DNA from 4 places in the Shewanella sp. DW31 genome. Region 2 is predicted to be linked to each of the others. Evidence: predicted binding sites of a transcription regulator. Region 2 holds the regulator's gene; each other region holds the start of a gene.
What was found. Region 2 encodes sigma-54, which starts transcription at its own class of promoters, with help from an activator protein. Its sites were predicted from a motif close to GTTGGCACGNNNNTNGNNT; they were not measured.
Positions count from the first base shown of each region.

Region 1 (8,252 bases), on a different contig from region 2:
TATTCAAGGGCATTGCCAAGCCATTGATACCGCGCGTTGTAATGAGGAGTTAGTGTTGTTGCTTGTAGGCATAGGGTTTGAGCAACAAATGATTGAATCCGCTAATCGTGAGCGTAAAAATGCTCTCGGCCAGTTTGCCTACCTCGATGGCTTATGGCGCGCAGTGAATGCCGATATCACTTTAACCATCCAGCTCAGCTTAGATGATGCAAAACCCACAACATTAACGACCCATAGCCTAATCGTTGCCAATGCCGCACCGTTTACCAGCGTGTTGGCGCAGGGCGATGGCGAACCAAACATGACCGACGGGTTGCTCGACATTACTTGGTTGGATGCTGGCGATGAACCCAAAGAGCAGTTGCTTAGCCTCGCTGAATTAGCGATTGCGGGATGGGTAAAAGAAGGCAATAAGAGTGTGCGAGATCAACAAGCGAGTGCAAGTAAAGTCCATCATGCCCATGCTAAAAAGGTCACCATCAGCAGCCAGCCTAAGTGTAAATATGTGATTGATGGTGAAGTATTTGAGCCTGCGGATCTCACTATTGAAGTCCAGCCAGCATCTCTTAAAGTGTTTGTTCCTTATCAGGAAACCACTGAGCAAGATGAGTGATCGTTGTGGAGGACATCCAGCCTAACTTTTTAGGCTGGATGACTGAGCATTTATAGAACGAACAAAAAATATAAAATATTCAACAAAATAAATATAACCAGCAGAACCAGTACCCGCATGAAATTAAATTCACTACCTTTGGGAAGTGATTTTTGAGTAGTGTTACTAAAATCCTGCAATTTACAGTCTATCGCCTGCGCGCATTGCTGTAGAACTTGTTGTAATTCCTTTCTATCAGTACTGTCACCCAATATCAATTGAGCACCGTTGGGCTGGTGCAATTCTAAATAAGCCAGATAATGTTGGACAGTATCTTCCGCTTGGCGATTGCGACTGATCTGATGCCAGCGGGTGATTTGCAGCTGATAAAGTTGCACTGCTTTGATGTCCGGAAAGGCATAGGAACGCCACCGCCACAATCCCATATACCTCCCATTGAATAAACCTTTACCGAGCCACAATTGCTGTTGCTCGGCATCTAACCAACACTGTTGCTGAACAAACGCAGTCGGTAACACGGGTAACAATAGAAACAGTGTTACCCAGCCGAGAACGAGCTGTAGTATCGGATCGGGTTGTAAATAGGTTACTCTGGCGCAGAGTAAACCAAGCAGTAATAACCCAGCAGCAAACAGCCATAATAGAGGTCGGTACTGAGTACTCAGAGTTTGAATATAAAATGCATTTTTAGAAGGTTGATTGAGTTTCACTGAACTTGTTCCTTGTTCCAAAAATTATCTCACCATTCAATATTGACCTGTGCCAGTCACAATAAGTGGCATTGATAGTTTGCACAATCAACACCTAACTCATTTCTAGACGCTTTCGAGTTAAACCAAAGACTGACATCAACGTAAATAAACAGTTGCGATATAACTCATACTGCAAATATAAGCTGCAACTTTGCTGTTGCAGCTAAGGTGTTATTGACCCGCAGCAGTATCCTCACCGGTCCAGAGTCGCATGATACGATAAGGCGGTTTGGCTGTTTCGGCTTTTCCATTAAAGGCTTTTGCTTTATGCAATTGATTCACTGAAATATATAACCAGCCTGTTTCACCAAATTGCACACTATCTGGAAAATCCAGTAGTGGAGAACTGACCGCTGTTGTTAGTGTGCCTTTGTTATCTAGCATGGAAATGGCATTGTGGTTCAAATTGGTAAAGTAATGATTACCTTGTTTGGACGTTGCTGCGCCATCTGATACAGGCTTGGCTCCGACTAATTTTACCGTGGCGATAATTTTATCATTATTGCCTGTTTGTAAAGCTGCAGTCGATAACTGATACCAGTGAGTGCCATTCATTGCACCATAATAGAGTGTACTTCCGTCGGCAGATAAACTGATTGGATTGACCGCTACACTGGCAACTTTGCCATTAAACAATGTTGTTTTGTTATCTATGTTCATTACTGCATCCGTTTCGGCCTGCAGCGAGCTATGACCTGAAAAACGTATTGTATGACCATCGTCGATACGCACCGCTAAGAGGCCAGGGTTGGCGATATCGGCTAAATAAATCCAGCCTTTTTGAGAGTCGACAACCAGATCCTGCATAAAGCTGCCTTTAGGCGCGAGAGCTTGTGGTAGGACGATTTGTTTATATAGACTGCCGTCCTTAATGTTGAATCCCCAAATCCTTGTCTGGCCTAATTCTAACCCCATATCTGCGGTCCAGAGGTGTCCAGCTTTGTCCTGAGCAATACCTAATAAGGTATCAAATTGAGCAGTATTGGCTGTCGATGTTTTTTGCAAATCCATTGAAGGCCAAGCTTTATAAGCGTTGGTCTCACGATTAACTTCAATCAATTGCAAACCTGATGGTGTATCAAATGGATGTACTGTGGCAAAAATCCGACCTTGTGCAGTGACGCTGACATTGCCAGGTCGTATTGGCAATTCAGCGACTGTTTCAAGACTTCCTACTACTGGGGTGGCGTTTACAAAACTACTGGCTGTCAAAGAAAGCCATAATGCTGTTGTTAATAAGTGTTTCATATTCTATCTCCGCTTTTTCTGTTTAAGGGCTGTAGAATAGGAGTTATTATTTACAAAAAAAAGAGTATAAAGTTTAGCTCTGTTTCAATATTAATTTGATAATTAATATTTATTCAGCAGTCGTTTCACCGGTCTCGACTTGCTGCTCGTACTTGCTAAGCTTGTTGTAGAGGGTTTTAACGCTGATCCCCAGTTGTTCGGCGGTATCCGTTTTATTACCTTGAGTGGTTTCTAGTGCTTGATAAATAGCGATTCTCTCTAAATCATCTAAGCGCATGCCTTGGGGGATAACAACTTGTTCACCACCACATAAACCCACTTCATTCGTCTGAGGTAGCTGTAAATGGCTGGGTAAAATATCCTGATCGGCCAGAATATAGGCTCGCTCAATTGCATGTTTTAATTCGCGCACATTACCAGACCAAGGGTACTTAGCAATCATCTGAATACAGTCTTCAGCTAAGCTCTTATTCTGCTTTTCGGCCACGTTACGATAGGCAAGAAAATGCTGCGCAAGCCCAATAATATCCTCGCCACGTTCCCGTAAGGGCGGAACGCGAATGGGAAACTGAGCCAAACGAAAGTACAAATCTTCTCGAAATAGCCCTGCCTCTATCGCCACTATGGGATCACGGTTAGTCGCTGCCACAATACGTACGTTTGCACGTTGCACTTTGTCGCCACCCACAGGACGATACTCGCTATTTTCCAACACTCTGAGTAACTTCACTTGATGATCAATCGGCATTTCAGTGACTTCATCGAGAAACAAGGTCCCGCCTTCAGCCTGTTCAAATACGCCTTTGTGATCGCGATTCGCCCCCGTAAATGCGCCTTTGACATGGCCAAACAGCTCACTGTCGACCAATTCTGGGCTTAATGCACCACAGTTAATCGCAATAAAAGGCTCGTTCACCCTAGGGCTGGCAAGATGTATGGTATTAGCAACCAGTTCTTTCCCGACCCCACTTTCCCCAATAATCAGCACATTACTGCCTGTAGCAGAGACGCGACGAATTGTGCGGTATAGCTTGTGCATAGGAGCTGATGAACCAACAAGCAAACCGTACTGGTCTAGCTCGCTAGCAAAAGGATGTAGTCGATTAGGCGATGATGCTAAATACTGTGCAAAATCAGCAAAAATTTCGCTGATTAGCGGCATATCGTAAGGTTTGCGAAAGTGGTAACCAGCAAAATGAGACATTAACTGATCAAGATTAGGATTTGGCTGACCATCGGAGAGAAAAATAAACTCAATATTTGACATGGCCGCATTATCTAGCAGCACAAGGTAATCTTCACGACTAAGACTGGATAACTCAATAATGGCAACATCGACGTGATTTGCCCCAAGCTGCTCTATCCAAGGCAAGTCATCGACACTGCGTAGCTTATTAAAGTCAGCAGCGCCAGCAAGTTCGATGATTGCTTGCTCGGCGCCAACATCCTGCAAGTGATAAAAAAGTGTCAGTCGAGCCATGCGTATCTACTCCCTGTATGAAAAACTACTGTATGTCAGCCATGAAATTTTAACAACAGCAACGGTAATAGTTGCCGATGTTCTAAGATGATATCTCGATGAACTGAGAATATCAGTCTAAAAATCAGCCTGTTAAAATATCATTAAAAACGAGAACAGAATATGCATGGTAGCTGAACGAAACGAAATCAATTTACCCAAGCAGTTAAACAATCTATGTCGAACACTGGCATTAGGAGGCCCATAATGAAGTCTAATGTTGTGCAACATCAGACTGATATCCGCGCCGATATCATGTTGATCGATGAAATCATCAAGCTGAATCAAGAAGGACTCACATTTTACAACCAAGCGAGGAGGTATGTCGAAGACTATAATCTTAAGCGTGTTTTTTCCGCCAAAGCTAACATCCACCAACGAATGTTAACTCGGTTTGAACAGCTGAGACGTTTGGCTGACGAGCCAATTAATGGCCTAAGTCACACCGTGTCCGTCACTTATACTCAAGCAACAGAATTGCTGCAACAGTGCCAAATCTCGCAGGCAATGACCGCTCTTGTCGACATAGAGCAGCAAGTGCTAATCCAAATAAAACAAGCAGTAAGGCAAGCGCATCAGCCACAACTTGCAAACCAACTTGCAGAGGGTGCCGCTTGGCTGCAAATGAGTTACGACGGTACGGGATCGCTCAATCACCATTAATTCCCTGTCGCTAAGTGAGCCATATTTAACCGACTCCCCTCCACTTTTACTAAAGACATAATACCGCACTGATGAGTGCGGTTTTTTATGCTCGAATGATGGCTCAGCATGCCAGAAAAAATTACATTTTGTCGGTAAAAAAGACCGACCAAAAGGAAAATGCTAAGGTATAAAAACGCCAGACAAAACAATTAAAACATTAAAAATCATTACGTTAAAAACATTGGCACGATTGGTGCGTTATCTAGCTTCGAGAAAACAACGGAGGATATGATTATGAAAACTACAACAGCATCAGTACTAGTGGCTTTACTTGTCGGTTCAATCAGTTTAAATGTGGCTGCCGCCCAAGATTGGAAAGGCGGAACCAAGGATGCGTGGATCGATGGTAAAGCAGAAACCACTTTACTGCTCAACACGAATCTCAATTCCTTCGACATCATTACAGATGTCAAAGATGGTAAAGTGACATTAACAGGTAAAGTGGAAAGCAGTGTGGATAAAGCCCTCGCCACAGAGCTCATCAAGAGCTTAGATGGGGTGAAAGATGTCGATAACCAACTCACTGTGATGAATGAAAAAGAAGGCACCAGTGAAGTTGTTGCCACCTTAACTGACTCTAAAGTTGCCACAGTCATCAAAACGCGTTTACTGTTTTCAACTGACGTATCCGGCACCCAAATTAATGTGGATGTTGCCAATGGCATAGTCACATTGAAAGGTGAAGTTGCCAGCGATGCAGAACGTCAACTAGCACTGAAAATTGCCGAAAATACCGACGATGTGAAAAAGGTCGTTGATAAAATTAAAGTGGTTAAAAAAGTGTCTTAACTCTCGCGACAACGGCATTTTTTAAATTAAACGTATTTTAAGTAACAGCACGCCGATCTAGACTAAAGGTTCGATAGTGCTTTATGAAAAAAGAATCAAAAAAACCAGCCTCAGCTGGTTTTTTTTATGTCCATTTTCAGACTCAATCGAAAAGACTTACTCGCTTAAATTAAGAGGGGTGAATTAAGATGACTCGAATGATCATAAAGGAGAAGAGTTACAGAAAACTGAGCTAAAACACAGGCGTTATTCAAGCTTCAAAGCCAAACTAAGCTTCAAAGCCAAACTGGAATGCATAAAAATGTTGGCCATTCTCAATATTGATGGTCATAGTGCCAGTTAACCCCTGCAACTCCCCCGCCCCAGAATGGGGTACCACTTCTAAGATCAGACGATTTTGTCCATCGGTCATAATGCCAAAATGTTGTAATACAAAACTGCCCTGCTTACCGCACAAATTACCAACCACTTGTTCAATGGCCACATAGCCAGCTGAGCCCTTGACTGACGTCATAGCACTGAGCATTTCCCCTTTGCTGCGCCCCTCAAGCTCACCATAAAAGGTTTTATCTAAGCCCATACGTCCTAACGTCACACCACCAATGCCAGTAGCATAGGGGCTATCAGGAGTGAGCTTAACATCAAATTTCCCAGTGATTTTGCTAACTTGCATGACACTCTCCTTGTCGAAATCTTATGCTGACCTATTACCTGCTAACGCTTGCTATTGAAGCAAACATCACCCACAGACCGAAAAACAACTTAGCATAAGCCTGCGCAGATCCATAATGGCATTTACACGCTACTTATGTAGGCTAGTCTCACTCACTATCATCTCTATGGTTTTGACTATTTCAGGGCTTTCAGACATGGGTTGGTCAGACGCTCTATCACGATAAGTCACAGCAATTTTAAATGGGGCTTCAAAAGGATAAACAGGTTCAATACTATCCACCTCGATTCGATCGCCAAGCATGACACTGCCTAAGTGTTTCAAGCTATTGTGTTTAAAATCCAGATTAAACAATCCAAGATACCAAAATACGCCTGAACCTTGAGTCGTCACAATAAAGGGCGCCACAAAGGGCATAGTTTGCATTTTAGGATCATCTTGAATCGGTGCGTCACTTTGGGTGTCCGGCTCTAGAGCGGGATCGAAATTTAACGGTGTAATGCGTAAGTAATCAAGTAATGCTCGACCTTTTACCTCACCATCTTGGTAGTCGCCCATAGCAAACTCTGTTTGTTTGATCTTAATAAAATGAGTCAATGCAACGGACTTGCCGCCCTCAGGCAGCGTTATTTCAACAGGATTGGCGGTATTTAAGCTAAAGAGTTTGAGCATCACTTCCGATGCATTCGCCACAGGCTTTACCTCAAAAGGTGTCACAGTTTCGATCTCATTCGCCTGAGCCTGAGTTTTTTCATGCGCCATGGCTTCATCGTATTGCATGACCTTACCATCTTCCATCACCATATAAATATCATCATTGGTCATGTTGAAACGGTAAATACCCGCAGCAAGTAAGGCTAATACCACTAAGGTTGCCGCTATGGTTAATTTTACAAACGTACTCATCTTCTCTCCCCAATCGCGCTCGTTATGCGCTACTTTTCTAACACCGATAAACTTCAAATCAATGTCGGAGCAGTATTACAGATACTGAGTTAAAGCGAAGTGGGTAAAGTGTAAAAAATGCCGCTATTTTGAATTTTGTCAGGCTAAGTTCAGCAACATGCCTTTTACTCGACCAATATGATGGGCTGAGTAAATACTCAGCCCAATACATCACTACTTTTCATTTTTCCACAAGGCTGGGGTTTGGCTTGGTTGCCAATTGCTTTGGGAGAAATGCGCTTGCACTAAGGAATAGATTTTATCTTGATAGGACACAAACTCAGGTAGTTGATAATTATGCTGTTCCTGCCAAGCAGGGGCATAGTTATCTAGCGTATCAAAACGATATCCTTGACGTTGAGCTTCTTCAACAAAACGCTTAATTTTAGGCAAGTTGATGGTTGCACCTTGTCCTCGGTGAGCATTCTCAAACAGGAAGTCGTGGGTCAAGATCACCACTTTACCGTCGTGCAAACCATCGCTGCAATCTAAGTTCTGCGTGCGACTGTTAAGAGGGTTCATTGTGGTGCCCGCACAGGTGTTGATCACTTGATTGACTTTTGCCACCAGCTCAACCCCATCGGTCATGGATTCAGCAGGAAAGGCAACGCCCCAATCCTCAGGTCCCCAGTCTAGATCCCAGCCAAATATTTTATAGTCACTCTCGGCGAGCATGTTTTGAATTTGCACCGCAACTTGCGAACTGTTGGTCGAGGTTTCTGCGGTACAAGCAAAAGCGGGGTCCCAAGGCGGCACAGTATCGGATGTCGCACACAAGCCGTCGCCTTTGAGTTTACTGGTCACTCGCCAACCATTGGTGTAAGGCAAACGTGCCAACTTAGTCATCTTGTTATTGGGATAACTGGCGGCATTAGGAATAAGCTCAACCACTTTGGCCGTGTTCGTCACAAAATAGGTGAAATCGGTGGCCGCATCTTGATAGGATTTTACCGGCCAGAGTCCAACTTGATTACAATATGCCGCCCCAGATTGCACGCCATCAGTGCA
Region 1 is NZ_JADWMP020000002.1:39,158-47,409, forward strand. It holds gene GWI56_RS02510 (diacylglycerol kinase family protein) at 1-613, shown strand, start outside; gene GWI56_RS02515 (hypothetical protein) at 664-1,323, opposite strand; gene GWI56_RS02520 (L-dopachrome tautomerase-related protein) at 1,537-2,613, opposite strand; gene GWI56_RS02525 (sigma-54 dependent transcriptional regulator) at 2,723-4,093, opposite strand; gene GWI56_RS02530 (glutamyl-tRNA reductase) at 4,340-4,795, shown strand; gene GWI56_RS02535 (BON domain-containing protein) at 5,072-5,626, shown strand; gene GWI56_RS02540 (DUF3224 domain-containing protein) at 5,895-6,299, opposite strand; gene GWI56_RS02545 (hypothetical protein) at 6,429-7,205, opposite strand; gene GWI56_RS02550 (polysaccharide deacetylase family protein) at 7,419-8,252, opposite strand, start outside.
Region 1: a site for sigma-54 is predicted at 5,018-5,036, ahead of GWI56_RS02535 (BON domain-containing protein). Genes of this name have one in related genera too.

Region 2 (8,252 bases):
CCGTAACGGCGATAACATCATTTTGAATATGCCTAATGAAGTGACCTTCGGCGTAGATCAAACCGAGTTAAGTGACGGTGCTAAACGCGTGCTGAATTCAGTGGCGGTTGTGGCCAAGGAATACAGCAAAACGCAGCTTAACGTATTAGGTTATACCGACAGCAGTGGTTCAGACTCTTATAATTTACGTCTGTCACAGGTCCGTGCTAGCGAAGTGGGTAATTACTTGATGAGTAAAGGCGTTGCCTCTGCCCGTGTAAAATCAAAAGGTATGGGTGAAGCGAGTCCTATTGCATCAAATGCCAATGCAAATGGCCGAGCACAAAACCGCCGCGTTGAGATCGTACTAATACCAACAGGTAAATAGTCTGGTCTAAGCACAAAGTTCTCGCTGAAAAAGTCGCCAGGGGCGACTTTTTTGTTTTCAGTGGTGGGCTAATTGAGTGATTAGCTTGCCGTGCTTCAATTAGACAATTTGTCCTTTATGAAGCGCACCTTGAGTGACCTGCACCACAAACATATCACTGCTAATTACCTTGGGATGAGTTCAGCTTGATCCCTTTATCGATTTCACGTTCTGTATGGGGATAAGTCACAAGAATGACTTTTAGTGCCTAAAGGAGAATATGACTATGATAAGCAAAAATGTGTTAGTAGCCTTGAGTTTAAGTCCTGTCATCATGGTGACTGCTGTACAAGGAGTGCCGATGAAAGCCGAAGTGACCACAGGAGCCGCGCCGATAGAACTGCGCGCCGCAGGCAGTTTAAAGGCTGCGATGAGTGATATTATTGCTGCTTATCAAGCACAGTCGCAAATAAGTGTTGTAGCGCAATATGCGCCCTCAGGTTTATTGTTAAAGCGCATTCAAGAGGGCGAGAAAGTCGATATCTTTGCCTCGGCGAATATGAAACATCCACAGGCATTAGTGGATTCGGGTCAGGGCGAAGCGGTGCAAATGTTTGCCCGTAATCAACTCTGCGCTGTTGCTCAAGACACAGTTCAGGTGACGAGTGCGACCTTACTCGATACCTTGTTAGATCCTAAGGTTAAAGTCGGCACCTCAACCCCGAAAGCCGACCCCGCGGGTGATTATGCCTGGGCCGTTTTTGCTAAGGCCGAAGTGGTAAAACCTAATGCGAAAGCCGCGTTAGAGACCAAGGCATTACAACTGACGGGCGGCCCTGAGAGCGTTAAATCGCCTAAGGATCGTAACCCCTATGGCTGGGTAATGGAAAACAAGCAAGCGGATATCTTTTTAACCTATTGCACTAATGCTGTGCTGGCTAAAAAAGAAGTGCCGAGTTTACAAATCATCGACTTACCGCAGGAACTCGCCGTGGGTGCCGACTATGGTTTATTGGTTTTACAAGGCGCTAATACTGTCGCTAAGCCGTTAGCTGAGTTTATTCTATCGACCAAAGGCCAAGCGATTTTGAGCAGTTATGGTTTCCAACCTCCGGCAAAATAGCCTTCTTTAGCTTTCCAGCGGGATAAAAAACGGCACCTTTGAGGTGCCGTTTTTGTTATTAGCTCAAACTGTTAAAGCGTTAGTTCATCAGGTAGAGCGTCGCTAACCCGAGGAAGGCGAACAGGCCAACCACGTCAGTGACTGTGGTGAGCACCATACCGCCAGCGAGGGCAGGATCGATTTTAAGTCGTTTTAAAATCAATGGAATACTCGCACCTGCAAGCCCAGCTACTGTCATATTGATCAGCATAGCGCTACCAATTAATCCCGCCAGTGCCATATCATCCTTCCATAGCCACACGGCGACAAAGACTAAAATCGACCACATCAAGCCATTGAGAAAACCAATCGATAGCTCTTTACCGATAAGCCAGCGAGCGTTGCTTTGGCCGATATGGCCTAAAGCAATACCGCGGATCACGAGCGCTAAGGTCTGATTACCGGCAACACCGCCCATGCTAGGGACAATTGTCATCAAGATGGCGATAGTGGCAAATTGCTCAATAGTGCCTTCAAACATATTGCTGACCGACGAGGCAAGCAGGGCGGCGAATAAGTTTATAGTAAGCCAGAGCGAGCGACGTAGGGTACTTTTTAGCACAGGACCAAAGGTATCTTCATCTCCGTCCATCCCCGCCATACCCATCATGGAATGTTCAGCATCTTCGCGGATAACATCGACTACGTCATCGATTGTGATACGTCCGAGTAGCTTACCATCACTGTCGACGACAGGTGCCGATACCCAGTCATTGCGTTCGAATTTCTGCGCGACTTCGCTGTCGGACATGCTCACCGGAATACTTTGAATATTGGGATCCATGATATTGCGAATTGTGGTGCTTGGCGCGCAAGTCAGCAGATCTGCCAGCCTAACACCGCCAAGGACTTTGTCCTGTTTGTCGACCACATATAAGGTATCTGTGGTGTCGGGTAGGTTGCCCCTTTGCCGAAGATAGCGCAGCACCACATCGATATTCACATCGGGTCTTAAGGTGACTGTATCTGTATTCATCAAGCTGCCGGCGGTCTCATCTGGATAAGATAGGGCTTGTTCTACCCTCAGGCGATTTTGCTCCGTCATCGACTGCAACACTTGTTTGTAAACGGCGTCGGGAAGACTTCGCAGAATATAGGCGAGATCGTCGGTGTCCATGCTTGCTGTCGCTTTCGCGACTCGCTCAGGGCTCATGCTGCGGATCAGTGGGTCTTTGAGTTCTTCACTCAACTCATCGAGTATGTCGCCTATTTGTTCCTGATCGATGAGCTGCCACAATACTTGTCTGGCACTTGGCGGTGATGATTCTAAGATCAGCGCGATATCTGAGGCGGCCATTTTTTGCAGCATATTACGCACATGCACGAACATGCCGCTGCTAAGCGCTTGGTTTAACTGGTCAAGACTATGTCCGGTGTGATCGTTTTCTGCATTATCTACGGGCATTTGTCCTCCATTGTGCGGCAAATTGGTTTGAGATCTTAGTGTTGGGCTAGGATTTTGCGGTGACTAAGCGTCAGTCGATGACATAGATTAAGACGGCTAAGGTAAGGTTAAGGCCAGCGCAATGACCGCTAGTGTAATCGCCTGTGGCTTGTATCGTCGAGCGACAAATGTTTTGCCATGTGTGAATGGCAAGTTTTTAAAACTAGACATGAAGTGAAACTAACGATGAAGTGCTTAGTGTGAAGTGAAACTAACAGGCTTCGTCAAACTTAGCGTCGATTAAGGCACAAATGGCATCGAGAGCCGGCTCTGCATCTGGGCCTTCGGCGATAAGCTTGATGGTTTTACCCATGCCAGTTTCAAGCATCAGCAAGCCAAGCACACTGGCGGCCGATGCTTGTTTATCGCCTTGGATTAAGGTGATGGTCGCATCAAACTCGGAAGCCAGTACCACCAACTTAGTGGCGGCACGGGCATGTAAACCGAGCTTATTACAGATGGTTATCTGACGTTCAAGCTTTGGCATTATTGAGCTCTCGATGACGGGCATAAACTTTATGTTTACCGTTACTAAAGCGTTTGGCCAATTGCTCTGCGACGTAAACGGATCTGTGCTGTCCACCTGTGCAGCCAATGGCCACAGTTAAATAACTGCGATTGTTACGCTCGAGGTGCGGCAGCCAAGTCTCCAGTAAGTTTTCGATTTGCCAGATGAACTTATTAACCAGTGGTTGACGATTTAAGAACTCAGCTACGGGTTCATCTAAGCCAGTCAATGGCCGCAGCGCCAACTCCCAGTGGGGATTGGGCAGGAAGCGCACATCGAACATAAAGTCGGCTTCGGTGGGCATTCCGTGCTTAAAGCCAAAGGACTCGAAGTTGATCACGAGTTCTTTATCGACACTACCAAGGAGAATTTGTCTGACTTGGTCGCTTAAATCATAGATATTCAAATTCGACGTATCTATGTAGTGATCGACCAGTTTTGACATAGGCTCGAGCAGTTTCCCCTCCAGCTTTATCGCTTCTTGCAAAGAGACTCGGCTCTTCGACAAAGGATGCAAACGGCGGGTTTCGCTGTAACGCTTGAGCAGAATTTTATCGCTGGAGTTAAGGAAGAAGCTCGTTAACTCAGTATCTGGAGGTAGGCTAGCGAGTTGTTTTACTAAGACCTTATCCTGCTCAGGCATGTTACGCACGTCGACACTGATGGCGACGAGATCGTTACTGCCCTTGAGTTGCTCAAGCAAACTGCCAATCAATGGCAAGGGAAGGTTATCGACACAATAATAGCCGAGATCTTCGAGTACCCTAAGGGCGACAGATTTGCCTGAGCCTGAGCGGCCCGACACTATGACCAGTTTCATCCAGTGATTACCTGATAGAGTTCCGTTTCATCATGCGTCTTGCGTAATTGCTTTAATATTTGCTTGTCGCTCAGCTTTTCGGCCATGCAAGACAAGGTACTTAAGTGCTGCTGACATTGGTCTGCAGGCACCAGTAGTGCAAATAAAATATCAACAGGTTGCTTATCGATAGCATCAAATGCTATCGGCTCTTCACACTTAATTAGTATGGCAATGGGCTGATCTATATCGGCTAGTCGACCATGTGGAATGGCGATGCCGTTACCTATACCTGTGCTCCCCATCTTTTCGCGCGCCACTAGGCTTTCGAATATCTCTTGAGATGAGAGGGTCGGGTACTGGGCAGCGACTAAGTCGCTGATGAGTTCCAGTACCTTTTTCTTGCTGCCCGGAGTGGCGCAGGTAGTGCACTCCGGCCGCAGTATGGTACAAAGTTCCATTATTAGTGTTTTGTTAACTTCTCTTTGTGTTTAATAACCTGACGGTCAAGCTTGTCAATCAGGGCGTCTATAGCGGCATACATGTCAGCATGCTCTGAAGTAGCAAAAACTTCACCACCTATGAGGTTTATTCTCGCTTCGGCAATCTGTTGCATTTTCTCAACATTGAGCACAACGTGCACATTATTGATCTGTTCGAAATGGCGTTCAAGTTTTGAAAACTTTTCTTCTACATATGCACGTAACGATTCGGTAATTTCGACATGGTGTCCACTTAGGTTTATTTGCATAGAAACGTCCTCCGATATCCACTGTAGGTTATAAACTTTTACGCTGATTAGAAGGTGGAATAAGCATAGCCTCTCGGTACTTCGCAATGGTTCTGCGGGCTACGTTGATCCCTTGTTCTGCCAGAAGTTGTGCCATCTTACTATCGCTTAATGGTTTTTTCTGGTTTTCCGCTGCCACCAGTTTCTTTATAAAGGCTCTGATTGCTGTGGATGAGCACTCACCACCATCGTCAGTACCGACGTGGCTAGAGAAGAAGTATTTTAGTTCAAAAAGTCCCTTAGGGGTATGCATGTATTTTTGAGTTGTGACCCGTGAGATGGTGGACTCATGCATTTCTACCGCTTCGGCAATATCGTTAAGCACCATAGGTTTCATGGCTTCTTCACCGTACTCAAAGAAACCTTGCTGATATTGCACTATGCAATTAGCAACTTTAAGCAAAGTATCGTTACGGCTTTCTAAGCTCTTAATAAACCATTTAGCCTCTTGCAGATGGCCGCGAATAAATTGGCTATCGGCTTGGTTTTTGGTACTGCGTGCCATAGAAGCATAATGTTGATTTACATTGATTTTTGGCATGCAGTCAGGATTAAGCTCAACGACCCAGCGGCCATTTTTCTTCGACACAGACACATCTGGGATAACGTATTCGTCATTATTGGGCGTGATCAACAAACCTGGGCGAGGATTGAGGGTTTGGATAAGTGCTATACCATCCCTTAATTCATCTTCTTTTAATTTAGTCTTACGCATCAATAACCTAAAATCACGGGCGGCGATCAGATCTAAATGATCTTTGATCAGCATACGGGCGTTTTCTAGGTTGGGAGTATCAGCGGCGAAATGCGACAGTTGGATCAGCAGGCATTCACTTAAATCGCGGGCGGCAACGCCTATGGGATCAAAATGCTGAATACGCTTGAGTACGGCTTCGACTTCGTCAAGCTCAACTTCAGGATTGCCCATGGCTTCGAGAATTTCTTCAGTGCTTTGGGTGAGATAGCCCTGATCGTCGATGGCATCAATAATGGCGGTGGCAATGGCTAAATCGGTTTCAGAAAACGGCGTGAGGTTTTTTTGCCATTCTAAGTGTTCGTACAAACCTTCACTGGTCTCGCCTTGGAAGGGCATATCGTCTTCACGACTGCCGCCGGGGCCTGAGTTTGGGGAGGCGGTAAACACTTCATCCCATGTGGTGTCCATGGGGAGCTCATCGGGCATGGATTCTTTGGTTAGCGACTCTGCCGTATCTATGGTGGAGCTGTCTTTTTCTGGTGGCAGAGTGCTAGATTCACTGAAATCCGTATCGGATAGCGTTTGGTTTACAGGGGTTTTAGTGGCGTCGAATTGATCCTCTTCCAGCTCGAGAAGGGGATTAGAATCTAATGCTTGCTGGATCTCTTGCTGCAGTTCTAATGACGACAGTTGCAACAGACGTATAGCCTGTTGTAGTTGTGGCGTCATGGTTAACTGTTGACCCAGTTTGAGCTGGAGTGACGCTTTCATGTTACCGCTGATCCCTACGTTATTATTGTTGGATGAGGTCGCTTATTATTATCTTGAGTGAAGCCCAATGGCGGTATAAATTGCCTCCATTGGCTTCGCTCGATTAACTATAGCCTGAATTGTTCACCTAAGTACACAGCCCTAACTTGCTGATTGTCTAAGATCTCTGCTGGAGTTCCTTCGGCAATCAGGTTTCCGTGACTCACAATATAAGCATGTTCACATACATCTAATGTCTCGCGGACATTATGGTCTGTGATCAGTACGCCAAGGCCGCGACTTTTGAGTTGTTCGATAATCTTCTTGATGTCGATAACCGAAATAGGATCGACGCCGGCAAACGGTTCATCGAGCAAAATGAACTTAGGATTAGCGGCTAAAGCCCGCGCAATTTCGACGCGACGACGTTCGCCACCCGACAATGACATGCCTTGGCTGTCACGGATGTGGGTGATATGAAACTCTTCGAGCAGATGTTCTAGTTCTTCTTCTCGTTCTTCGTTTTTAAGTTCTTTACGAGTTTGCAGTACGGCCATGATGTTGTCATGAACAGTTAGCTTACGAAAGATACTGGCTTCTTGCGGTAAGTAACCTATGCCTTTGCGGGCACGCAGATGCATAGGATCTGCGGTTAAATCATCATCGTCGATAAAGATATGTCCCTTATCGCTCTTCACTAGCCCGACAACCATGTAAAAGGTCGTGGTTTTACCTGCACCGTTTGGACCGAGTAGGCCAACGACTTGACCGGTTTTTACCGTCAGACTGACGTCTTTAACCACTTGGCGACTCTTGTAACTTTTCGCCAGATTTTGTGCTCTTAAGGTGATTTGGGTCATTTAGAGTCCTGCTTTTTTACAGGTTTATCCGCCGGAGCGTCTGATTTAGCATCATCTTGATAGTTTTCAGGCTGAATAATAGTGATTACGCGATCGTCACCACTGCCAGTACTCTCGGCCATCAATTTCTGTTGAATCATGTTATAGCGGATTAAATTGCCTGTAACTTGGCTACCCGCTTGATCTAATGACGCCATACCTTTCAGTGTTAAGGTGCGGCTTGCCATATCGTAACGAATTTCTTTCGCGCTGGCAGATGCAGGGCGGCCATCGTCTAATATTTGGCTATATGTAGCAGGGTTGCCTGTGGCGACCAAAGTTTTGCTATTTTCACCTTCAGCGGAAAATGCACGCAGTTCATTTGCTTGGATTTTTATTGAGCCTTGGGTCACTTCAACCGGACCAAAGAAAATGATCTGGTTGTTTTTGATATCCGCAGTTTGGCTCACAGCTTTGATTGTGACTTCTTGCTTTAAGTCGCCGACTTTCGCGAAAGCACTCATGCTCATAATTAGCATTAGGCTGGCAAGTAATACGTTATTTTGCTTCATATGTTCCTACTACCTGACTGGTCAATTGCACTTCTTGCGCGTTGAGGTCGGCATAAAGGCCTTGGCCTTGAATATTAAAATCTTTCCCTGTGACGTAAATGGTACGGTCAGAGGTCATTATCATAGTGTTGAGATCGAGTTCCAGATAACTGGTGGACAAGGTCTGAATCGGTTCTTCTGGGCTAATGGCATCGATAATAACATTATTTTCTAATACAACCTTGCCAGTTTCCTTGTTTAGCTTGCCCTGATCTGCCCTGAGTTGCCATTGTGCTTTACCTTGGTCTGGATAAACAAGATAAACAGGTTGAGTAAAGAAAGTTTGATTCGTTGAATCATAATGTT
Region 2 is NZ_JADWMP020000027.1:9,927-18,178, forward strand. It holds gene GWI56_RS18750 (OmpA family protein) at 1-367, shown strand, start outside; gene GWI56_RS18755 (molybdate ABC transporter substrate-binding protein) at 633-1,469, shown strand; gene mgtE (magnesium transporter) at 1,549-2,913, opposite strand; gene GWI56_RS18765 (HPr family phosphocarrier protein) at 3,164-3,439, opposite strand; gene rapZ (RNase adapter RapZ) at 3,426-4,280, opposite strand; gene ptsN (PTS IIA-like nitrogen regulatory protein PtsN) at 4,277-4,720, opposite strand; gene hpf (ribosome hibernation promoting factor) at 4,723-5,010, opposite strand; gene GWI56_RS18785 (RNA polymerase factor sigma-54) at 5,039-6,517, opposite strand; gene lptB (LPS export ABC transporter ATP-binding protein) at 6,625-7,356, opposite strand; gene lptA (lipopolysaccharide transport periplasmic protein LptA) at 7,353-7,907, opposite strand; gene lptC (LPS export ABC transporter periplasmic protein LptC) at 7,894-8,252, opposite strand, start outside.

Region 3 (8,252 bases), on a different contig from region 2:
ACAATGGATGTTAAATTAGGCGCAATTCCTAAAACTGTCGCAGGTACTTTAACAGGTGGTACCGCCAATGCTGCGATTGCCCTTGTGGATACCTTCTTAGCCGCAGTGGGTACTGAGCGTTCTACCTTAGGTGCCAACATTAACCGTCTTGGCCATACTGCCGCTAACTTAGCGAGCGTTACCGAAAACACTAAAGCCGCTGCAGGCCGTATTATGGATGCCGACTTTGCGGTTGAATCTGCCAATATGACCCGCAATCAATTATTAGTTCAAGCAGGTACAACGGTACTGTCTTCAGCTAACCAAAATACGGGTTTAGTGATGGGGTTACTGCGCTAATGTTATTCAATTAGTCAGTGTTAGTTTTAATGCCAGTAAGCTTAGCTTGCTGGCATTTTTTTATGGTGTGCATGCCATTTCAGTCTAGTTTTTACAGTGCTATACACTCTATTTTTTAAATATCGATTTTAGTTGTGGGCTTGTGTAGTCGCTTTAGTTAGTTATGCCTGAACTCAGGTCTAACCCAAATGCTCGTTATTTAATGGAGAACTACATATGTTAGGTGTTCACACTAATTACGCTTCAATTGTTGCTCAAGGTGCTGTTAACAAAAGCAATAACCTATTGACTAATGCAATGGAGCGTTTATCGACAGGTTTACGTATCAATAGCGCATCTGATGATGCCGCTGGTTTGCAAATAGCTAACCGCATGAGCGCTAACGTTAAAGGTATGGAAACCGCTTCACGTAATATTTCTGATGCGACCTCTATGCTACAAACTGCAGATGGTGCGTTAGAAGAATTAACGACCATTGCTAATCGTCAGAAAGAACTCGCCACTCAAGCGGCAAACGGTGTGAACTCTGCTGATGATTTAACGGCTCTGAATGATGAGTTTACTCAATTAAACACCGAAATTACCCGTATTCTCGATAATACAACTTATGCCGGTAATAACTTATTCACCAAGTTGGAGGCTGGTGTTACCTTCCAAATTGGTGCCGGAACGGGTGAAAAATTGGTTGTTACAACAACAGCCATAGATGATGCAGCGCTGGCTGCTGGTGATTTAACTACTGGCGCGAATGCGGCAATTGCCCTTGTTGATACTTTCATCGCAGCAGTCGGTACAGAACGTTCTACACTAGGCGCCAACATTAACCGTCTTGGACATACTGCAGCTAACCTTGCCAGTGTGACTGAAAATACCAAAGCCGCCGCTGGACGTATTATGGATGCCGATTTCGCGGTTGAATCTGCCAATATGACCCGCAATCAATTATTAGTTCAAGCGGGTACAACGGTACTGTCTTCTGCTAACCAAAATACAGGTTTAGTGATGGGGCTACTGCGTTAATTACGCCGAGTTGAGTTAGTTTTAAGTGCCAGTAAGCTTAGCTTACTGGCATTTTTTATGGCGTTTTGTGGATGCCATTTAAGTCTGTTTTTATAGAGGTGATCCCATCTATTTTTAAATAAGTTTTAGTTTTGCGCTGTTGCTGTCGCCTTACTTAGTTATGGAGCTATACCGGGATTCAGGCATAGCCAAGATAACTGTTTTTTCTAGGAGAGCTGATATGTTAGGTGTTCACACTAATTACGCGTCAATTGTTGCACAAGGTGCTGTTAATAAAAGTAATAATCTATTAACTAATGCTATGGAGCGTCTGTCGACGGGTTTACGTATCAATAGCGCATCTGATGATGCAGCGGGTTTGCAAATTGCTAACCGCATGAGCGCTAACGTAAAGGGCATGGAAACGGCCTCACGCAATATTTCTGATGCGACCTCTATGCTGCAAACCGCTGATGGTGCGTTAGAAGAATTAACGACCATTGCTAACCGCCAGAAAGAATTGGCGACTCAAGCATCAAACGGCGTTAACTCTACAGCAGATTTAAAAGCGTTGGATGATGAATTTAAGCAATTAAATGCAGAAATTACCCGTATTGTAGAAAATACAACCTATGCGGGTAATAACTTATTTAAAGATGCTACTGATGGTGTACTCGTCAAAGGTGTGACCTTTCAGATTGGCTCGGATGGAGCAGAGCAAATGTCAGTTACCTTAGGTGCTATTGATAAGACAGTTACTGGTGATTTGTTGACTTCTGCAGCCGCCAATACGGCTATCGGGGCTGTTGATACCTTCTTGGCTAAAGTGGGGACAGAACGTTCAACCTTAGGTGCCAACATTAACCGTCTTGGCCATACTGCGGCTAACCTTGCCAGCGTAACTGAAAATACTAAAGCCGCTGCCGGCCGTATTATGGATGCCGATTTCGCGGTTGAATCTGCCAATATGACACGTAATCAATTATTAGTTCAGGCGGGTACAACGGTACTGTCTTCAGCTAACCAGAATACGGGTTTAGTCATGGGTCTATTGCGTTAATGTTATTGGGCAAGTGATGTCATTGGTCACGGCTAAAATGCCAGTTAGTTGCGCTGACTGGCATTTTTATTTTAGCCACGGTTTATGTATTGGTCGATAGTCGCTAAACCCGAGATTGAAACCTATAAGGTTCATGTTTTAGGGGGTAATTTTCGATAACACAAAGTGGAAGATGGTTTTCCTGTTTAAGTGTTCATGCGGAAGTATTTAGCTGTGTTTGGGCCAGTTAATTATTTTAATTCATTTAAAAACAGTAGCTTGTTTTTGGCATGCGTTTTGCTCTAGAACGAGTGGAGGTAGTCATGATTTCAGGTATGAATGCAGCACAATTTGCTCAGCAACTGATTGGCGCAGACCGCGCAGGTAAAGATACGCTTTACAAAGGCAAGCTAACTGCCAGCAAAACACAGTTAGATGCTTATACGTTGCTCGAAAATAATATGAAGAAGATGGCCACTAAGCTGAGTGAAATGGGTGGCGATGCAGCTAAAGGCAAAATTGCTACGGTTACGGGCGAGAATGCGACCGCTACAGTTAAATCTGATGCGCCTAAGGGCAACTATGATTTGAGCGTGCATAAACTTGCGCAAGCGCATCAACTGACTAAAGCCTATTCCTCTGAAAGTGAATTGTTGCCAACGTCGGGTATTATCAGTATTCAAGTCGGTAGTGATCCGACTAAGCGTATGGAAATTGATTTGGCAACGGTTAATGGCGGTGCGGCTATTTCTGTGTCTCAGTTACGCGATGTGATCAATAAACAAGTGGGTAATCCTGGTGTACAAGCGTCATTAGTGCGCACAGGTAACCAAATCGAATTTATGCTGTCTTCAAAGGAATCGGGTGTCGCGAATCAAGTGAAGGTAGAGTTTAACGGTGCCGATTGGGGCATGACAGAACGTCGTGCAGCACAAGATGCGGAACTCACATTAAACGGTATCAGTATTACCAGCAGTAGTAACTATCTAGAAAATGTTGTTGATGGTGTCAGCCTCGAATTAGTCAAGGTGCATGCGGCTGGTGAAAGCAGCATGATTAAAGTCACAGACGATTTTGAAGCGAATAAGAAAGCGGTTAAGGATTTTGTCGATTCATTTAATTCTTTAATGACGCAAATTAATCAATTAACTCGTTCTATGGGCGTTAAAACCTCTGATTCTGGCTCTGCCGATAAAGATAAGGAAGACAAAACCACTGCAGTGAGTGAAGCGCAAATTGGAGTGTTGAAGGGGGATACCTCTATTCGCCTTCTCCAGTCTAAATTACGTGATTCTGTATTTGCAACGGCTGCTAATGGCATGCGTTTGTCTGATATCGGGATTGAGATTGGACGAGACGGAAAACTAAAAATTGATGATGCCAAGCTGACTGATAGCTTTAAAAGTGATCCAGAAAAAGTACAAGCCATGTTTACTGGTCCTGACAGTTATATCAAAAGCATAGAAAAGACCCTAAAACCTTTTACACAGTTTAATGGCTATATCGATCAAAAGCAGGAAGCGCTAAATAAGCAGATTAAAAGTGTGAATGACAGTATGGCGCGCCATGATTATCAAATGAATCAAAAGTATCAGATTTATTTAACCCAGTTTACGGCAATGGAATCCACCATTAATCAGTTTAATTCCGCAAGTCAGTTGTTTTCATAGGAAGCAGTAAAAAATGTTAAATGAGTACGATCCATTTAATGCCTACAAGCAAACCGCTTTAGATGCACAAGTAGCGGCAGCAACAACCCATGACATGGTGCGTATGTTACTTGATGGTTTATTGGAAGAACTAGAGCGGACCGCTGGCCATATGGAATACCAAAGGTTTGAGGCGAAAGGAATGAGTATCCATAAGTGCCTTAATATCGTGCATGGCTTGGACTCTATGCTTGACCTTGAAAATGGTGGTGAGGTTGCCGTGAGTTTACATCGTCTCTATGACTTTTGTAGCCGTCAGCTTGTCAGCGCCAGTGTCGAAAACAGTGCTGAAGCGCTAGTTCCAGTGACTCAGGTGATTACTAATGTCAGAGAAGGATGGACAAATCTCAATTAAGCAGTGGGCGCGTTTTGCGAATGCTTTACGCCAATATGCAGATGCTCAGGATTGGGAAAGCGTCCGAAAAGTGAACATCGCTTTGATTAAAGCACTGCAACAGGCTGGTGAGGCTCATGATATTGAGCAGAAATTAGCACGTGCAGAATTAAAGCGGGTTCATTCCCAAGTGCTACAAGAGTTGATCTTGGCTCGTGATGAATTAGCCGCTGAAATGGGCCGCTTTAAGGCGCAACAACCAGGTTTAGCCGCCTATCAATTAACACAAGTAAGTGGAGCTTTGGATGATCTCTGATCTTCTTTCAACTCGTCCTGTTGGCACAAATACCAGCTTGACGACTAAAGTGGCAAGTGCAGTTGATCAAGATAAATCAGAGTCATTTACCCTGTTGGGGTTGCCAGTCGGATTGTCTGCAGCACCTCTCCCGTTAGAGGGAACTCTGTGGACTCAGAATGCCGAACATACTTTAGAAAGAGATACTGATACTCTTTCAAATCAATATGTTAATAGCAATTTATCTGACTCAGTATCTTTTGTTCCTGTTGTACCAGTATTGTCTCAGCCACTGTTAAATACTGAGATTAACTCAGTGCCTATTATTCAAGATGGCTTAGCCGCCACGCCTCAGGCTAGTCTCGTTTCACCGACTGCTGTAGCGCCGTTTGTTCCTGTGATTTTTCCCGCAGAAACGGTTAAAGCGGATCCGATAGGTCGAACTCCTGCGTCTTTAATTGGGCTTTCAGCCACAGATCAAAGAGGAACCCTATTTAGCTCAGGGATGACCTCATCTATGGCTCTTACAGGAAGCCGGACTCAGCCTGCGGGTATGAGTGGTGAACCCTTGAAAATGAGCGGCGCATTTATGCAGGATTCAACGCTGGCACCTTTCTCTGCGAATCTTGACCATTTGAAATCTGACTCGTCAGTGTTTCAGCGTGTGTTGGCAGAACTTAGGGGGCATGAAGTTAAAGATATTAATGCGATAGGATCTCAGCAGGTTGCGGGTACGCAGGCTGCAAGTGTTACTCAATGGGGCCCTGTATCTCTCACTCCCATGGCTTCTTTAGCACAGCACTCTCAGGAGATCCTTACTCCCTTAAGAGAGCATCTTCGTTTCCAAGTCGATCAACATATTAAGAAAGCCGAATTAAGGTTAGATCCGCCAGAACTCGGCAAGATTGAGCTCAATATTCGTTTAGAGGGCGATCGTTTACAGGTGCAAATGCATGCAGTAAATCCGGCAATTCGAGATGCATTACTCAATGGTTTAGATCGTTTGAGAGTGGATTTAGCAATGGATCATGGCGGTCAAATTGATGTTGATATTGGCCAAGGAGAATCGCAACAGCATCAACAGGAAACTGCATTATTCTCCTCGTCGATAGCGGCTGAAACTACAACGGATAATGTAGTCGATGTGATGGCGAGAGAGAAATCCCAATTAGATTTATTGGCTTAAGTGCCGGAGTCGTTTCATGGCAATTTTAAAATCTCGTTTAGTAAAGGTAATTTTAGCGTTACTTGTGCTCATTAGTTCGACCGCAGGTGCATTTTGGATTGGGACAAGTAGTGGAGATTGGAAGCTAGCAGAGCTTTTTGCATCGGAACCTGAAGTCGAACCTGTACCAGTTGCCAAGTTTTACCCGTTAGAAAAGTTTGTGATATCGATTCCTGGGGATAAGTATCCCCATTACATGCTGCTTGAAATGTCATTAAAAAGCCGTAATCCCAATATGAAAACGGTGTTGCTGGAGTCAGATCCACTTATACGAAACGCTATGATGAAGATGTTCTCACGTAAAACATTTGAGCAGTTGAACCACTTAGATCAGCTTGACAGTTTACAATCAGAGGCGTTGATATTGATGGTTAAAGTGCTGTCAGATAACCAATTACCTTCAGATATTGATGAAGTACTCTTTACTCGCATGGTGATCCAGTAAGAGGCCTTATCATGACAGCAGCGGGCCAACTCGCATATCAACAAACCTGTGATTATCCAGTCGAAGAGCGTCAATCTGAACAACAGATTATTCGACAATACTTGCCATTAATCAAACGTATAGTCTCGCAGATGCGCAGTCACTGCGGCGTGATGTTATCCCTCGAGGATATGGAGCAAATTGGCATGATGGCCTTGCTTGAGTCATCACGTCGGTATCCTGGCGAGCTGGATAATGGATTTATTTCCTTCGCTGGGCAACGGATTCGCGGTGCAATACTCGATGAGCTGAGGCGGCAGGATTGGCGTCCTAGACCTGTTCGACAGCAGGCCCATGAGCTTAATGACGTGGTGAGACGTTTGAGTCGAGAGATGGGACGTGAACCAAGCGATCTTGAAGTGGCCAGTGCGCTTGGGCTGAGCGCGGAGGATTATCGGGAACGTTTATACTCGACGCAAGCAGAGTCGATGAAAAGCTTAGATGAGTTGCTATTGGGCGGTGATCATCCAGTAGATAGAAGCAATGATGTTGAGCGGTTAATGCTGAAGCAAACTTTGATCAAAGTTATTTCAAAATTAAATGAAAGAGAACAGCTAATTCTGTCGCTTTACTATCATCATGAGCTGAATTTAAAAGAGATAGCTATGGCATTGGGATTGACTGAAACGCGTATTTGCCAGCTGCATAAATCAGCTATTTCACAGTTAAAAACAATATTGCAGCGCTAAAGTTTAAAAGTGAGAAGATCGTAATGAGTAAACTAGTTGGGCTGTTAATCATTTTAGCTTCTGTGTTTGGTGGATATGTTTGGGCGGGTGGAGCTTTGTCTGCATTATGGCAGCCTGCTGAAATTTTAATCATTATGGGGGCCGGAGTTGGAGCGCTCATTATTGCTAACCCACAATCAGTATTAAAAGAAATGCTTGAGCAGTTAAAAGAATTATTTAATAAGGGCAAGGAAGATCCTGAATTATATCCGCAGCTATTTCCTTTGATGGGCACTTTAATGGCTCAGATCCAATCTCAAGGCTTAAAAGTGCTCGATGAGCATTTAGAAAATCCTCATCAAAGCTCTATTTTCCTAATGTACCCAGCCGTGCTTAATCACCCGAATGTTTTACAGTTCTTAATTGATAACTTACGAGTGCAATCTATTGGGAAAATATCTCCCCATGACTTAGAGCATATCCTAGAAGAAGAAATTCATCGTATAGAAGAGGACAGATTACGGCCATCGGAAGCTTTTAGTAAAGTGGGTGAGGCTATGCCTGGCTTTGGTATTCTAGCTGCTGTACTCGGTATTATCATTACTATGTCTAATATTGATGGCCCAATTACTATGATTGGTGTCAAAGTTGCCGCGGCATTAGTCGGTACATTTATTGGTATTTTCGCGTGTTATTGTTTCTTCGACCCAATGTCAAAGGCATTAGAACATCTGGTTGATCGTAAATCGGCACAGCTTCGGTGCATAGCCGCTATTTTAGTGACCTTTTCAAAAGGTAAACCACCAATGATGGCTATTGATGCGGGACGGAAACAAATACAAAGTGAAAATCGTCCTTCATTTATCGAGTTAGAACGTTGGATGGAAGGGCAGAGAAGCTAATGCTCCATAAAAATGAGCCGATTATTATCAAGCGGCGAAAGCGAGGAAAGCGTAATCATGGTCATGGTGGTGCGTGGAAAGTCGCTTTTGCTGATTTCACGCTTGCTATGATGGCGCTCTTTATGGTGCTGTGGATCATGCAAATCGCTGATCAAAAAGAGCGAACCATGATAGTGCAGTATTTACGTGGAGATATGAATCCCACTGGTCCAATGAATCCATTTGAGCTAAGTCAGTCATCTTCGATTATTGATTTAG
Region 3 is NZ_JADWMP020000014.1:53,189-61,440, reverse strand. It holds gene GWI56_RS12945 (flagellin) at 1-339, shown strand, start outside; gene GWI56_RS12940 (flagellin) at 556-1,359, shown strand; gene GWI56_RS12935 (flagellin) at 1,580-2,398, shown strand; gene fliD (flagellar filament capping protein FliD) at 2,701-4,047, shown strand; gene fliS (flagellar export chaperone FliS) at 4,061-4,441, shown strand; gene GWI56_RS12920 (hypothetical protein) at 4,410-4,736, shown strand; gene GWI56_RS12915 (flagellar hook-length control protein FliK) at 4,726-5,901, shown strand; gene GWI56_RS12910 (flagellar basal body-associated FliL family protein) at 5,918-6,385, shown strand; gene GWI56_RS12905 (RNA polymerase sigma factor FliA) at 6,397-7,113, shown strand; gene motA (flagellar motor stator protein MotA) at 7,137-7,994, shown strand; gene GWI56_RS12895 (flagellar motor protein MotB) at 7,994-8,252, shown strand, end outside.
Region 3: a site for sigma-54 is predicted at 2,662-2,680, ahead of fliD (flagellar filament capping protein FliD). Genes of this name have one in related genera too.

Region 4 (8,252 bases), on a different contig from region 2:
CAGCAGCTACGATAGGCCAACGCTTAACGATAATATTGAGATTAGACGCAAATAGCTCGGTCATTCCGTTTCTCCGGAAGATTTCTGGGAGTTTGATATCACCAAGGTCACTATCTGGTCTCTCCACAGGGACTCGAACCCCGATCGGCCGCTTAGGAGGCGGCTGCTCTATCCTGTTGAGCTATGAAGAGACGACAGTGATTATACTGGTTTTATCTTTGATTAAAAGGCTTATGATTTAGTTGCTTAAATCTTAAGCGCTATGTCGTTTATCTGTACATTGTAGGCGGCATTTTGGTCTACAAGTACTGCGGTGGCGCTTTCTTCGCTTACTTGCTCAATTTTTACCGTTGCACGACTTTTGGTCGCGACGGCGCGCATTTCATTGAGTCTATCGGGTAAGTTTTGTTGTAATACTACTTGGAATTTATCACCGACACGAATGCCATGTTTACGGCCTAGATTTAATATAATCCTGTCTGCTTGTCGGCTAACGACTTGGCCAAGTAATGGCCTGCAATTAAGTGTGCTGTCTAAATCTCGGGTAGCTTGCAATATTAATTGAGTAATACTTTTTCCATAGGAGGAACGCCAGAATCTATTACTGTTGGGAGCAATGATAGCCTGTTCTTTGAATTCCCATGGGGCCGATGTGCTGTAGCTTTTGCTCCAAACCTCTTCGCCACTGATCCCATGATAGAGGCTGAGTTTGAATTGAAATTGCCTTAGCGGAGCTTCATCCCAAAATCCTAAGAAGGTGGGTTGTACAGGCTCTATCGATATATCAATGATCTGCGGTTGAAGAATATATTGGCTGTCGGTAATTTCACTGAGCCAGCTTGGGAGTCTATAACCGCGAATATCCACTAGGTCTTGTTCAATATCGAGTCGCTCGTTAGCATGGATGTGACTAAAGCCAGTTGAAGAGTAATCTTCTATAGTGTTCCCTAACGCCTCTGAAATGACCTCTTCAAAGCCTGAAAGTTGTCCATATCTAAGCTGAGAACGATCTTTTATTTGTGTTTGAGGTATTAAAATAGCGGCCTTTAATTGGCCATTAGGACACTGTTGTGTTGGATCATCATTTAGATCGAGGCGTAGGGATACATATATTTTATTTCCCTGAATTTGTTCACTAACGAGTTGAATGTTTATGGCTTGGGCGTTGCGATTTATCGCAAAGTTATTTTGTGTGAGGTTACCATTAGAGGTTTGTTGCTCACTGGAGATTTGAATACCTGTGCTTAATGTCGCATAGCTAACTGCTTGATTAATTGCTTCTTCCCTTGCTTGAGCTGTATTACCATTGATAATAGTTGCTTCTCCGCTGGCTTCTATCCATTCGGCTCTGGTGGGCAAAGAAAGTAGTAAAAGGCTCAAAATGATGAGCGAAGCTGAACCTGGTATGTGCATCAATTCAATCCTTATCGCTAAGCTAATGGCGATATTACCAATCGAGCCAGTTTTCTGACTCTTAATCTAATATGTCAATAAAGCAAATTTCGTGCCTGAGTATGAGAACTTTTGATAAAGTTTCCAGTGTTACAGTCGATATACTGCGTAATAGAAGAATATTGTCGGACTGAGGTTAATATTGGTCCAAAGATTGCTGGTTTTTGTTACTCATTAAAAATTTGAAGCTTAGAAAGTGAGTCACTTGACTGCCAATGCACCCATAGATGAGGTAAATCCAATGCTAAAGCGTGTGATTATTCCCTTAACATTGATAATGTTAGGTGGATGTGTAGCTAAACCGGTTACACCGCCCAAACCGAGTTTAGTGGATGGCAATGGGTTGCCGCCAACGGCAGTGATTAACCATTTAGCGCAGCGAATAGTGACTGAGCTCGTTAAGCAAAATGATGCTTTGCGTTCTGATCAACCTATCGTAGTTGCAACACCAGTATTAGTGGACGATTTGAATGGCACTAATGCGTTAGCACAACAGTTACAGCAAGGATTAATGACGTCGCTCCATAGTTTTCAGTTTAATGTGGTGGATTTAAACTTAGCTGATGGCTTGAGAGTCACATCTGAAGGGGATTTTATTTTGACGCGAGATTGGCAAAAATTGTCGAAAGATCTTCCTGTTGAGCATCTTGTCGTTTCGACTATGAGCGTAGTAACCAATGGTATGGCGATCAATACTCGGATTGTGAACATTAGTAACAATCGCGTGGTATCGGCATCTCAAACTTTTGTGACTCAAAAAGAGTTGTCAAACTACATGCAGCCTTCGGAGCAAATTGTGTCACAAAATGGCATCTTATATCGTCAGGCGAGTCCGGGCATGAATGAAGTACGTGTCTTAGGAGATGGAAAATGAAACACTACCTTTTATTACTTATCACGGGGCTAATGCTAACTGGCTGCGCTGCTAAAGATAGATATGTGCAATGGGAAGATGTGCCGCCGCCGAGTTTTCCTAAGTTAACGGCTATAGGATATGCGCCGTTAGCGACTCAACCGGCTAAAGAGCAATCACAAAGAGTGTTGATGGCTATGCAGGCATCAAAAATTGTGGCTTATCGTGAATTAGCGGAACAAGTTTATGGGCAGAAAATAACGGCAAACAGCAGTGTCAGTGATTGGATGTTGACGGACGATAATGTCAAAGCGTCAGTTTCTGGCGTGATCCGCGGCGCACGAGTCGTTAAGAGTTATCCAGCAGGCGAGCATTATGTCACTGAGTTAGAACTTGATTTTTCACAGGTTTGGGCGCTTTATCAACAACAGAACCGTCCACAACGAGTGAAGGAAGTGACGTATTTCTAGCGTTATTGAATGTATGTTCAACAGTATGTATTGAGCCGCGTATTTACGCGGCTTTTCTTTTTGTACAAGACATTAATATCTAATCAGAGCTTAGAAAAGGGAATGCTAAGTGGGAGTGATGCGCTTGTTAGGCCTTTAAATCATTGCCTAAACTTGAGATAGTCGAGGTCTTGCCTTTATCGTTATAGGTGAGGCTGGAGGCGTTTCTGCTGGCTTGTAAAGCTTGAGCAAAGCGATTTAAACTCGCTAAATTCATCTCAATTAAACTGGCATTTTGTTCGTTTAATTCTTTGCATTCAGTCAATGCGTCTTTGATCTCGGCCATTTTATGCACGAGTTCGACTTGCTGAGTGAGTAGCGATTTATCACTGTGTTTTGCCAGAATATCATCATTAGTCTTTAGTTCTTTCAGACATTGCGATTTTTCGTTAGCAAGGGAAAACAGTAAATCGGCGTTTTGGTCAACCAAAGCGCCTTTTTCCTTGAGTATGATTTGCTTAAGAACAGCCAAATGGGCGTGTTGTAGATCTACCAGTTTAGCTATTTCAGTCATAGTTACTCTTTATTTAAGTCATTAAGTTCGGCTTCAAAACTTGCAATATTGGCAGCCAACTTTTCAGGGTCAATTTTATAGCGACCTTCGGCAATAGCTTGTTTGATTTCTGCTACTTTCTTTTGATCAACTTCAGGAAGGCTAGCCATTTTAGTCTGAGCTCCTTGAAGTTGTTGTGCCTGGGCCGTAATGACCACTGAATCGCTTCTCTGTGGTGTTGTCGATTTTGTAGCAACTTGAGCAGATTGATCGCTGCTCGTTTTCGTTGCGCCTGAACGAACTTGCGCAGTCGTTGCAGTGTTGAGTTTGCTAATATCAATTGCCATTTTAGGCTCCAGCGTCGTGTGTACGGGATTTCTTAACTGGGGTATCGGCAGCTTACAAAAAAGCTTTAGATTATTTTACATTCTTACTTCAACTTCGCCAATGCCTGTGACTATAGCATCTAGTTCTTTGTTTGAACTGCTATTTTTGACTCTGATCCGATCACCTTTATTGCCATCTTGTAGGGCTTCGCCCACTGTTTTGAGCTCGAATGAGCCAGAACGAACGTAGATAGATACCGAATCATTTTTACAAACGAAGCATAAGTTGTTGCTTAATATGGGATTATCTTTTGCTACTCGTCGTTTTACTCGCACGCCAGCCAATTTACTCGGGTCATCGAATTCGGCACCTCTCAAGCTATTTTGTTCAATGTAACGGACTTCTACTTGACTAGGAGAGATGAGTTCGCCTGGTGCTAAGATTTCGGTTGAGACAACAACGGGGAATAAGATATCCACCCGAACCGAGATATAGATTTGCCAAGGGTAAGCTAAGTCTTGCGTATCACAGCTGACTTTTAAGGTGTTATTACGGCTAATTTCCCTATCGCTAGCCAGTTCAACTTTCATTGGAGACGAACATTGTGACGGCAGCATTCTTGCGTCAACCATCTGTGGCGAAATATTTACTTTGGCATTTTCTGGAACGGATATTTTTTCTGAAATAAGCGCTTTAGCTAATTCTGAGATTGCCGATACGGTGGGGACAATAGGCTCTGCACTCGCAAAAGCGGGCATGAAGAGGGTGAAAAGACTAAAAAAACAGACTAAATTTACTTTCATAATGAAGAGACTAGCTTGTAACGCCAGAATGCACCTATACTTTTATTAAGTTCGAAGCTGACCACTGTAATAATAATTTGCATCACTGTCAGAAGATTGACTCAGTTTCGACTATGTTTATCGATAGATAAGACGTAAGCAATTAATATGCCTATACTCAACTGAGTTATAGGGCCGAACATAAACAGAACAACAAGGCAGAGTTATGTCGAGTATTCTTGATTCAGTCAACAAACGAACCCAGCTCGTTGGACAAAACCGTTTAGAATTGCTGCTTTTTAAATTAAACGGTCGTCAACGGTTTGGGATTAACGTGTTTAAAGTGAAAGAAGTACTGCAGTGTCCACCACTGACCACTTTGCCTAAACTTAATCCTTATGTGAAGGGTGTTGCTCATATTCGTGGAACAACCATTTCAGTGATTGATTTGAGTGCGGCAACAGGGGGAAAACCTTTAGCGAGCACTGAAAACTGTTTCATCATTATTTCTGAATATAACCGTAGTGTTCAAGGCTTCTTGGTCAGTTCTGTTGAGCGGATCATCAACATGAATTGGGAAGCGATTATGCCTCCGCCGCAAGGTGCTGGCCGTTATTCCTATCTGACAGCGGTGACTGAAATTGAAGGTGAATTAGTTGAAATTCTCGATGTGGAAAAAATCTTAGATGAGATTTCACCGGTTAAAACGGCTATCAGTGAAGAAGCCAATGAAAAACTGACCCTCGACAGAACTCAGCATTACCATATTATGGTTATTGATGATTCTGCCGTGGCGCGTAAACAAATTATTCGTTCACTCGAGTCATTGAATTTACAAATTGATACCGCAAAAGATGGTCGCGAAGCATTAGACAAGCTTAAAGAGATCGCCAAAGAGATGGATAATGTGGCCGATGAGATACCCCTCATCATCTCTGATATTGAGATGCCTGAAATGGATGGCTACACCCTGACAGCTGAAATCCGAGATGATCCTAAGCTTAAGCATATTAAAGTGGTACTGCATACTTCGTTAAGTGGTGTATTCAATCAGGCAATGGTTCAAAAAGTGGGGGCCAATGACTTTATCGCTAAGTTTAATCCTGACGAACTGGCCGCTGCTGTGAATAAGCATTTAAGTTTGTAATTGCTGTAGGTTAGTACCTAGATACGCTTTACGCTATAATCTCGACTTTATAACATGATGGTTTCGCACTGATTTTGGTGCTTGCTATAGGATTTAGGATGTGAATGTGCCAAATAAATCACTCGCTGAGGCTGAATATAATCAATTTAGGTTGTTCTTAGAGCAACACAGCGGCATCGTACTGGGTGAAAATAAGCAATATCTTGTGCGCAGTCGTCTTGCTCCTTTGATGGGCAAATATAACCTGCCATCCTTATCTGATGTGGTTAAGCATTCGATGAAGCCTACTGAGCGTGCGCTCAGAGCTGAAGTGATCGATGCTATGACGACCAATGAAACCCTTTGGTTCCGTGATCGTTATCCATTTGAGTTGTTGAATAATGTCCTACTACCTGAATACAGTCGTCTGGGGCGTCCGCTCAAAATTTGGTCTGCGGCTTGCTCGTCAGGCCAAGAGCCATACTCATTGGCTATGACTATTCTTGAGTATCAACAGAAGAAGCCTGGTGCCTTGGCTGGTAGTGCTTCGATTCAAGCAACGGATCTATCTCCTTCCATGTTAGAACGCTGCAAAAATGCCGAGTACGATAGTTTGGCATTAGCTCGTGGTTTATCTGAAGAACGTAAGCGTCAGTTTTTTGATGCATTACCTTCAGGCAATATGAAGTTAAAGGATAATGTGAAGCGGTTGGTGAACTTTAGAGCGCATAATTTGCTTGAGAGTTATAGTCTGCTTGGCAAGTTCGACATTATCTTTTGCCGCAATGTGCTTATTTATTTTGCACCAGAGGCAAAGGCAAAAATTTTGCGGCAATTCGCTGCCGCTCTCAATCCCAAAGGGATTTTATTTCTCGGTGCATCAGAATCTATCGCTGGTTTAACGGACGAGTTTGATATGGTTCGTTGTAACCCTGGCATTTATTACCAGAAAAAGACTTAACTCAGCCGCTCTAAAGAAAATTACCGACAATTGTCGGTAATTTTTTACCCATCACTTGCTCATCCTTGTTGTTATTCTCAAAATTTTCCTGATGTTGGCACATGAATTGCTTTATTTTCGTGAGAACACGAGGAGGCAATTTTATGGCGATCAATTTTGATAATGCACTGGGTGTGCATCAATACACTCTCGGTATTAGAGCGCAGCGGGCTGAAGTCATTTCAAGCAATATCGCTAACGCAGATACGCCACATTACAAAGCCCGCGATGTTGATTTTTCTGCGGCAATGCAGGCCGCTCGAGGCCAACAGCAGCAGCGAAATAGTCTTGAAATGCAAGAGCCAGATAAGCATTTTGGGCTTGCGGAGTTGACTGGGCAATTTGTTAAGTTCCGTGTGCCAAATCAACCCGATACCGGTGATGGTAATACTGTTGATATCCAACAGGAACAATCGGCATTCATGCAAAATGCACTTGAATATCAAATGTCGCTAGGTTTTTTAGACAGTAAGTTTAGTGGCATGAAGAAAGCGTTGAGAGGGGATTAATCATGAGTTTATTTAGCATATTTGATGTTGCTGGCTCGGGAATGTCTGCTCAATCGGTCAGGCTAAACACCACCGCGAGCAACATAGCCAACGCGGATTCCGTCTCGAGTAGTGTAGATAAGACCTATCGTTCCCGTCATCCCATTTTTGAAGCCGAAATGGCTAAAGCCCAAAGTCAGCAACAAGCTTCTCAAGGCGTTGCGGTAAAAGGCATTGTAGAAAGTGATAAACCACTACTGAAAGAATATTCGCCCGATCATCCAATGGCGGATGCGGACGGCTTTATTTATAAACCGAATGTTAATGTCATGGAAGAAATGGCAGATATGATTTCTGCTTCGCGCTCATATCAAATGAATGTTCAAGTCGCTGAAGCAGCTAAGTCTATGCTGCAACAAACACTTGGGATGGGTAAATAACATGTGTTACTTAGGAGGTAAGCTGTGAGCCTCATTAATCAAATTAACCAAGCGTCGGCGCAGACGGCTCAAAATAAGAGTCAGCCAAATGCCGTTACGACGAATTCATCAACCAGCTCAACGGGTAATCCGTTTCTTGATGGCATACGTTTGCCAAAAGATTCAATAGTACCGGAAGCAAAAAGCCAGCAGTTAACTCAAGATGACTTTTTCTCGTTATTAAGCCAACAGTTATCGATGCAAGATCCCTTTAAGCCCGTCGACAACGACCAAATGATTGCACAGATGGCATCATTCTCGACGGTTGATGGTATTACTAAGTTGAATAAGGAAATCGTTAATTTAAACGGTGTTATGACATCAAGCCAAGCATTACAGGCATCAGGACTTGTTGGTCGCAAGGTATTGATCCCAACTGATACAGGTAACATTTCAGCTGAAAGCCCAACAATAAAAGGTGTGATTAGCACGCCAGCTAAAATTCCTGAAGTTACTGTACGTGTTGAGGATGAGAAAGGCCAAGTTGTGACCACCTTTAAAGTTGATGGCAGTAAGGGGGGCAATGTCGATGTTAACTGGGATGGCCTCGATAAAGATGGAAACCCTGTAACCGCAGGTAACTATACGATCAAGGCGAGTGGTTTAGTGGATGGGAAATCCCAAGAATTGCCAGTCTCGACCTATGCTCATGTGACCAGCGTTTCTCTCGGTACGGCCAGTACTGGCGCGATTCTTAACTTGAGAGGCGGTATGGGTATCAAGTTAACCGATGTGTTAGCTGT
Region 4 is NZ_JADWMP020000007.1:93,083-101,334, reverse strand. It holds gene GWI56_RS08160 (6-hydroxymethylpterin diphosphokinase MptE-like protein) at 1-64, opposite strand, end outside; tRNA gene GWI56_RS08155 (tRNA-Arg) at 116-191, opposite strand; gene GWI56_RS08150 (flagellar assembly protein FlgT) at 247-1,413, opposite strand; gene GWI56_RS08145 (FlgO family outer membrane protein) at 1,694-2,326, shown strand; gene GWI56_RS08140 (LPP20 family lipoprotein) at 2,323-2,775, shown strand; gene GWI56_RS08135 (flagellar protein FlgN) at 2,903-3,328, opposite strand; gene flgM (flagellar biosynthesis anti-sigma factor FlgM) at 3,331-3,654, opposite strand; gene flgA (flagellar basal body P-ring formation chaperone FlgA) at 3,730-4,437, opposite strand; gene GWI56_RS08120 (chemotaxis protein CheV) at 4,643-5,563, shown strand; gene GWI56_RS08115 (protein-glutamate O-methyltransferase CheR) at 5,664-6,503, shown strand; gene flgB (flagellar basal body rod protein FlgB) at 6,647-7,051, shown strand; gene flgC (flagellar basal body rod protein FlgC) at 7,054-7,470, shown strand; gene flgD (flagellar hook assembly protein FlgD) at 7,495-8,252, shown strand, end outside.
Region 4: a site for sigma-54 is predicted at 4,574-4,592, ahead of flgA (flagellar basal body P-ring formation chaperone FlgA). Genes of this name have one in related genera too.